Linked DNA regions of Xanthocytophaga agilis. The protein of the gene in region 2 interacts with the protein of the main gene of each other region in a pairwise test. Links are inferred from orthologs where the notes say so. Each region holds a gene or a part of one and is shown on either strand. Other genes may lie near its edges.

Evidence for each region. Proteins that work in one complex are often made in the same cells at the same time.
Region 1: the proteins of leuS (region 2) and ligA interact in binary tests that used the Escherichia coli proteins (3 or more experiments, as listed by UniProt). The link is inferred for Xanthocytophaga agilis from one-to-one orthologs.

What each region holds. Positions count from the first base shown.
Region 1 is NZ_JASJOU010000003.1:15,318-19,146, reverse strand. What follows is about bases 850-3,823. They hold ligA (NAD-dependent DNA ligase LigA), read left to right. Parts: upstream 850-1,293; coding sequence 1,294-3,354; downstream 3,355-3,823. Other genes in these bases: QNI22_RS10520 (DUF6913 domain-containing protein), read left to right, coding at 3,418-3,823; QNI22_RS10530 (hybrid sensor histidine kinase/response regulator), read right to left, coding at 850-863. Also shown: more of QNI22_RS10530, read right to left, coding at 1-849; more of QNI22_RS10520, read left to right, coding at 3,824-3,829. UniProt on the Escherichia coli protein: DNA ligase that catalyzes the formation of phosphodiester linkages between 5'-phosphoryl and 3'-hydroxyl groups in double-stranded DNA using NAD as a coenzyme and as the energy source for the reaction.
Region 2 is NZ_JASJOU010000013.1:244,544-249,470, reverse strand. The notes cover bases 811-4,144. They hold leuS (leucine--tRNA ligase), read right to left. Parts: upstream 3,807-4,144; coding sequence 1,011-3,806; downstream 811-1,010. Other genes in these bases: QNI22_RS29745 (ATP-binding protein), read right to left, coding at 3,941-4,144. Outside these bases: QNI22_RS29755 (hypothetical protein), read left to right, coding at 1-605; more of QNI22_RS29745, read right to left, coding at 4,145-4,927.

The DNA of each region.
Region 1 (3,829 bases), on a different replicon or contig from region 2:
TCAACTACAGTTACAATAATAAAATAACGGCCTATCTTATACCAGGCGGGCAAAGTTTTGCGTAAGTGGAGAAATTGCAGACAAAAGATAACAATCATGATGGCTGTTAAACTTCCCGTTATAAAAACAGCTCTGTCCGACCACCAACTGGGAGATGACCATAACCATTCGTTTCCATATCCACTGAGAGAAAGTAAAAAGAATGCAATCAGAATCAGATATAATACATAATAAAGATAACTAAGGTCTCTGAGGAAGACATACAAAATGAAGTTATAAACAGCCATCACAAACAGAATCCCATAAAAGATTCCCTGCCAAAACTGTTCAATATGATCTTTTTTCTGAAAAAAGGTTTCGGATTCAATGAGAACAGGCAGATCCAAAGGGCCATCTCCCCATACATACAGATAATAGGTTTGAGGAGTAGCCGATTGTGGCTTTATGCTAAATATAGGATACTTATAGGAGTAGAGTTTCGTGGTTTGTGATCCCCACTCTTGTACCTGAAATCCGGAATCTCTCTGAGGAATATACAATTTAGCATGAACCAGCAATGGATTGTGTATGGAAAGAATCCAGTTTTTATCAGGAGGAGACAGAATAGTAAACCGTAGCCAGTAACCTGCCTGGCTGAAACCCAGACTATAATTAGGATGAGCTATAAACCTGTTTTGGAAAACAGGAGATTGTATCTGAGTAATGCTGAGCGATCGGTTTTTGTCTTTCAGCATTTTCAGATAAGGGTTCAGGTTATAGGTTACTGAATCATTCTGAAGTTTTAGACTATTTTGGGCATTGCTTATCGGTAATAAAAAGAATTGAAATATCCAGACTACTATGCTATAAATGAAAATTCGCATAAAGGATTGACAAACAAATAATAAATTATGTACAATTTTCTGGAGAAAAGACTCATCAAGCAGAAGATTGGCTCATTGATCAGGGATAACTAAACTTCCCTTGTATAGTTGCTGGTTAATTATAACGCAAATATAGACTTTTGTTGAAAAAATTCAATTTAATGTTTGCTTGATATAGTAAACATATCTTAAAAGTGAGGTTTGTATCATGTGATTTTATATTAAAATGTGTTTTTTGACTTGTAAAATAGGTGTTAATAAATGTATGTATCTGTTGGATAGTGAGTTATATTGAAAGGTTTTATTCTTGTTTCTACCAGAAATAGCTGTTGTGTTGAGTACGGATAAATAAGGAAATAGTTACTATAAAACAGATTTGATTTTCTTTTCCTATCTTCCCACCTTTGCAGTTGAACAATCCGCTAGTATTATGACAGAATCACAGGCCCAGTCCCGCATAAATGAGCTTACTGAAAAGATAAATTATTACAACTACCGTTATTATCAGGATAGTATATCTGAAATTTCTGATTACGATTTTGATGTCTTGCTGGAAGAATTGACAGGTTTGGAAAAACAATTTCCTCAATTTCTTCAGCCTGATTCTCCTACGCAGCGGGTAGGAGGGACCATTACGAAAAACTTTGCCTCTGTCAAGCACAAGTATCCCATGTTATCACTGGGTAACAGCTATTCAGAAGAAGAAATTAAAGATTTTGATACCCGTATTCGTAGATTGATAGATCATGAATTTGAATATGTATGTGAACTGAAGTTTGATGGAGTGGCTTTGAGTCTGACGTATAAAAACGGGGTGTTGGAGCGTGCTGTTACGCGTGGTGATGGTGTACAGGGAGATGATATTACAGCCAATGCCCGAACCATCCGATCTATTCCATTGAAGATTTATGGTGACAATATTCCAGCTGAATTTGAGGTAAGAGGAGAAGTGTTTATGCCCTGGAAGGTTTTTGAACAACTGAATCAGATGCGGGAGGATATTGGAGAAGCTCTGATGGCAAATCCCCGCAATGCAGCTTCGGGTACATTAAAGCTTCAGGATTCAACAGAAGTGGCCAAACGGCAGCTGGATTGTTATATATACTACCTGCTTGGTGAGAATCTGCCTTATCAGACTCACTCTCAGTCAATGGAACAACTGACAAAGTGGGGATTTCAGGTATCGCCAACCTATCGGGTTTGTAAGACTATTGAAGAGGTAATGGATTATATTCATTACTGGGATACAGAAAGATTTAATCTGCCTTTAGGAACAGATGGAATCGTGCTAAAAGTTAATGCCTTTGAGGTACAGCAGGAACTGGGATTTACTGCAAAAAGTCCACGCTGGGCAATTGCTTATAAATACAAAGCACTGGCTGCTGCCACACCATTGGAATCTGTTAGTTATCAGGTTGGACGTACAGGAGCTGTTACACCTGTGGCTAATCTGAAGGCTGTATTACTAGCTGGTACAACAGTGCGAAGAGCTTCATTGCATAATGCCAACGAGATTGCCCGTCTGGACATTCATGAAGGGGATACACTGTTTATTGAGAAAGGGGGAGAGATTATTCCTAAAGTCACAGGTGTTGATCTGACTAAACGGAACGAGGGTTCTGCTCCCGTACAGTTTCCGACAACCTGTCCTGCCTGTAATACTGCACTGGTACGGATTCCAGGAGAGGCTGCCTATTACTGCCCTAATGAACTGGAGTGTCCTCCACAGATCAGAGGTCGTATTGAGCATTTTATCCAGCGTAAGGCAATGAATATGGATAGTCTGGGCGAAGGAAAAATTGAATTGCTGTATGATAAGGGTTTGGTACATAGTCCCGCTGATTTATATAAGTTGAGTTATAATCAGCTTTTTGGATTGGAAAAAGTGATAACCAATCCAGATACAGGTGAGGTACGTCGGGTTTCTTTTAAACAGAAGACAGTCGAGAATATGCTGACTTCTATTGAAAAATCCAAGGCTGTTCCTTTTGATCGGGTACTGTTTGCTTTAGGGATTCGTTATGTAGGAGCAACGGTTGCAGCAAAGCTGGCCGCCTATTTTGGAAATATAGATGCTATTTATCAGGCAACGGTTGAGCAACTGATGCAAGCGCCTGAGATTGGTGGTAAAATTGCTGAGAGCATTGCCCGTTTTTTTGCTGAGCCACGGAACGTTGAGTATATACAGCAACTAAAAGAGGCTGGTGTACAGATGCAGATGGAGATGCGCGAACTGGTTATGGAGAGCAATGCACTGGAAGGCAAGTCATTTGTAATTTCAGGAGTATTTGTGCACTTTGATCGGGATGTGTTAAAAGACAAGATTATTGCCAATGGAGGAAAGGTCTTAAGTGGTGTATCTGGAAAGCTGGATTATCTGCTGGCAGGTGAGAATATGGGGCCATCCAAACTGGAAAAGGCAGAGAAACTTGGTGTTAAGATCATTTCCGAGCAGGACTTTCTGACAATGATAGGAGAGACTGCCGGATAAAATATAGTATATCTATCATTATAAATGAAAATGATAGACGAGAACAACCACTGAAAACAAAAAATGAAAATTGCTGACTATTTTCTAAAGCGCAAGACAGATCAACTGATTCGGAAAGGTAGATCAGAGGATGCTGTCATGGTATCCTTACCAGAGGCAAAAGATATTGGTATCCTTTTTCTGGAGGAGGAGGGACAACAACAAGCTTTAAATAAGTTTGTGGATGAGTTGGTGAGAGATCATAAAAGAGTGCGTGCACTAACATTTTTTGAGAACTTTCATAGTAATCCATATCAGTTTAAGTTCGATTTTTTTACCAAAAAGGAGATCTCTCTGTTTGGTGACATACAGAATGAGAAAGTAAGTCAGTTCATTGATTTTCGTTTTGATTATTTATTTTGCGTAAGCAGGCAAGTTTTTTTACCTTTCGAATATATTCTGATGCGAAGTCATGCTAAATTCAGAGTAGGATTTC
Region 2 (4,927 bases):
ATGCAGATCAGGAAGCTATTCACTCAAAGTCCCTTCGACAGCTTAGTGAAGATGATCTGGCAAAATATACCTTCAAAGCCATGACAACCTGGGGCGATACAGCGGATTTCAAACATTATTTACCTCGAATATTCGAACTTTTGGCAACTACTTCTTTTCCTGTTGACACTTTCATTGTTTTAGGAAAACTAACCTATGGAGATTGGCGTCACTGGAAAAAAGAGGAACAGGATGTTCTCACTCGTTTTCTGTTTGCCTGGTGGACGGATCTCATCAAGAATCAGTCGTATTTTGACAAAGAAACTTTTCTAGAGATCTATAAGCTGACAGGAGCTATTGAGCCAATGCTAACGCGCTGGAACCTTAGTTTTGAAGATTATAGCTTTCAAAATTTTGTTGATCTCATTCATAGCTACTATGATGAGTTACCCAACTTAAAGGCAGGCTTTAGAGAATTGTCAAGCGAATCAATAGCTATACTTATCAGCTGGATAAAAGAACGCAAAGAAATCCTTCAGAATGGTTTCTTTTACTTTGAAGATCAAGACAAAGAACTTGCAAAAAATGCCTCCATTGCACTCTGTATTCTGGAACATGCAGTCTAGAAGGCTTCCTTCTTTCTCATCATTTGATTCACAGCCTCACATTTCTATACTATAGGTATATACTCTGAAAAAGTTTACAAACTCCCAAAAATGTCAACATTGTTGCTGTCATACCCAATATGCCGAGAAAATATGCATCCATTTCAAGAATATTTGTATAGGGTCTCCTGAAAATGGTAAATAACCATATAACAAATGCTCCGACATATCTGAAGATCAATATAAAAACTACTTCTAGTAGTATCTCCATACATTATTTTCCTTTGTATAAATTCTGTTAAAAGTTAGTTGTTTTTTCAATTATATTCTAATTCTCTTTTAAAGCTATTGTGGAAGGACAGATGACATAAAAAACGAGGTTCAGAAAATTCCGAACCTCGTATATATACATTAATTGTAAACTACTTATACTACCACGTTTACAATCCGTTTTGGTACTACAATCACCTTTTTCGGTGCTTTACCTTCCAGCCATTTCTGTACTGTTTCTTCTGCCAATACTGATTGCTCGATATCTGCCGGAAGAGCATCTGCCGGGAAGGTCATTTTGATACGTACCTTTCCATTGATAGAAATGGGATACTCAAAACTATCTTCTGTCAGGTAAGATGCATTGAACACCGGATAGGATGCCTTAGTAACGCTGGTAGCGTGTCCTAAGATAGACCACAGTTCTTCTGCGATGTGAGGTGCAAATGGTGACAAAATCACAATCAGATCGCTCAGAATAGCCCGCTTGCTGCATTTTTGAGAAGACAATTCATTCACACAAATCATAAAGGCACTGACCGTTGTATTAAATGAATAGTTTTCAATATCATCCGCTACCTTTTTGATGGTTTTATGCAGTGACTTCAACTCTTCGCGGGTTGGTTCGGCATCTGTTACCAGCAGGTTCCCATTGTCTTCGTTATAGAATAACCGCCACAGTTTACGCAGGAAGTTATGTACACCACTGATGCCATTGGTGTTCCAGGGTTTAGCATCTGTCAATGGTCCCAGGAACATCTCATACATACGTAATGTGTCAGCTCCATAACGGGCTACAATATCATCAGGATTTACAACGTTGTAGTAACGTTTTGACATCTTATCGATTTCCCAGCCACAAATATATTTTCCATCCTCCAGGATGAATTCTGCATTTTGGAAATCTGGTCTCCATTTTTTGAATGCTTCTACATTCAATTCATCGTTTTCAACAATATTTACATCTACGTGAATCGCAGTTGTCTCATATTCTTTACGCAGATTGTATGATACAAATACCGGGTTTTTTCCTTCTCCTTCAGAAGATTTCACACGATAGACATAATTGCTTCGTCCCAAAATCATCCCCTGATTAATCAGCTTCTTTGCATACTCCTTCTGAGGAACCAGACCCAGGTCATATAGGAAGTGATTCCAGAAACGGGAATATAACAAGTGTCCGGTAGCATGTTCTGAACCTCCCAGATACAAGTCTACATTCTGCCAGTAGTCAACAGACTCTTTGGATGCAAACTCACTGTCATTCTGAGGGTCCATATACCGATAGAAATACCAGCTGGAACCAGCCCATCCAGGCATGGTACTCAATTCATATTCATACTGTCCTTTGTATTTCCAGTTCTCGGCTCTTCCCAGTGGTGGCTCACCCGTTTCAGTTGGAAGATACTTATCAATTTCGGGTAATAGCAATGGCAAATCCTGCTCATCAATTAATTGCGGCAGACCATCCTTATAATAAACAGGTACTGGTTCACCCCAATAACGCTGACGGCTAAATACCGCATTGCGTAGACGGTATTGTACCTTACCTTTACCCAAACCTCTTTCTTCCAGCCACTTAATCAGGGTAGCTGTAGCTTCTTTGTACTCCATACCATTGATGATACTAGAGTTGATATAGCGTCCCTCTTTGGTAGCATCTGCTTGCTTATCCATATCCTTTTGAGAATCCAGAATAGGAATAATCGGCAGGCTAAAATGGGTTGCAAAATTCCAGTCCCGCTGATCACCGGAAGGCACACCCATTACAGCACCTGTTCCATAGCCAGCCAGTACATAATCAGCGAGATAGATAGGTACTTTCTCTCCATTAAATGGATTGATAGCGTAACTTCCTGTAAATACTCCTGTCACCTTCTTTACTTCTGACATCCGGTCTACTTCTGAACGGGATGCTGCCCATTTTACATAGGTATCTACTTCGGTTTTCTGCTCAGGCGTAGTCAGGAATGACACAAACTCATGTTCAGGTGCCAGTACAATAAAGCTTACACCATAAATGGTATCTACCCTTGTAGTGAACACTTCAATCAGATTATCATTGTTTCCTTCAATCGCAAACTGTACACTCGCCCCCTGTGAACGGCCAATCCAATTGCGTTGCTGTTCTTTGATAGAGTCAGACCAGTCAATCTCGTTTAATCCATCCAGTAAACGATCTGCATAGGCAGTAATCCGCATAGACCACTGTTTCATCAGTTTACGCTCTACCGGATAGCCACCTCTTTCAGATACACCATCTTTTACCTCATCGTTAGACAATACACTACCCAGAGCCGCGCACCAGTTTACATAGGCTTCATCAGGCATAGTCAGACGGTATTTAAACAACAACTCCTGTTGCTGCTTATCTGTCATTGCATTCCACTCTGCTGCTGTAAAAGCAGGCGTATCCTCATCACATACTGCATTAATGCCACAATTACCCTGTTTTGCAAAGTGTTCGGTTAGTTTACTGATTGGAAGAGCCTTATCTGCATCCTTGTCATAGTAATGGTTAAACAGTTGCATAAAAATCCACTGTGTCCATTTGTAGAACTTAGGATCAGACGTACGTACTTCCCGGCTCCAGTCGTAGCTGAATCCTATTTTCTTCAGCTGACTGATATACGTATCAATATTATTTTCTGTTGTAACGGCAGGATGCTGTCCGGTTTGTATTGCATACTGTTCTGCTGGCAAACCAAACGAATCAAATCCCATCGGATGCAGCACATTGAAACCCTGCAGACGTTTATAGCGGGATACAATATCCGAGGCTATATAACCCAGTGGATGCCCCACATGCAATCCGGCTCCGGATGGATACGGAAACATATCCAGTACATAGTACTTGGGACGACTGGCGTCTACATCTGTACGATAGGTCTGCTGTTCTTCCCAGCGTTGCTGCCATCTTTTTTCTATTTCACGAAAGTTGTACTCAGACATACAGGTTATTTTCGGTTTAAGAGGTTCTAAACGAAGCGCAAAAGTAAGGATTTTTGCAGAAATGCAGGAGGGAGCAGAAAAATAACTGTACTTGCTATAAAATAGATTGGCTTGTATTAACAAATAAAGGTAATTTAGATACCAGATTCTTTGCCTGGGGTAAGATAAATGCGGAAGGTAGTACCTTTGTTTACTTCACTTTCAAGTTCAATACGACCTCCCAGAGCGTCTACCTGTGTTTTGACAAGATATAGTCCCAAGCCTTTGCCTTCCACATGAAAGTGAAAACGTTTATAAAGCTGATATACATTTTTGCCATACGCCATCAGATCTATGCCGAGACCATTATCACTTACTTCCATGCCAATGGTTTGCTCCTGTTGCCAGGTTCGGATACGTATAATGGGTGTACGATCCGGATGTCGGTATTTGATCGCATTACTAATTAAATTATGAAGAATACTATCTATATAAGCTGGAATGGATAAAAACAGAAATACCTCCGAAAAGTCTACTTGTAGTTCGGTTTCTGTATCCTGTATTTCTTTAGACAGATTAGCTTTTACCTTCTCAAGTTCATGATAAAGATTAACCTCTGATAAAATTTTAGTGCTGTTCTTTTTTACTTCCAGAATCGCATTCAGGTCTTTAATGACCTGATCCAGGTCATAGGCTGTTTTTATTAGTTTTTTTGTAACATCCTTAGGGTCAATATCTGTTTGCGTTTCTGCCAGTTCAAGTAGTGTACCTAGTCCCTGAATACGGGCAACGGGCGATCGGAGGTTGTGGGCAGTAATAAAAGCGAACTGTTCCAACTGTTGATTGTAATCTACCAGTTCCTGCGTACGTATGTCTACTTCTTTCTTCAGCGACTTATTTCGTTGTCGTATGGTCTTATTCTGTTCTTCTATGATCTGCTGGGCTTTCATAAGCTCTTCAAACTGAGCGCTTAGTTTATCCCGTTGCATCGCAATTTCTTCCTGTTGGGAATGCAATTCTTCATTCTGAGCCAGTATCTCCTGGTGTTTATTCCAGATGTCCTGTGTTTTGCTATCAATAATTTTGTTAAGCCGTAGTCTTTCGCGTTCATGTCGCCATGTATTTACCTGTATAAGAATCCA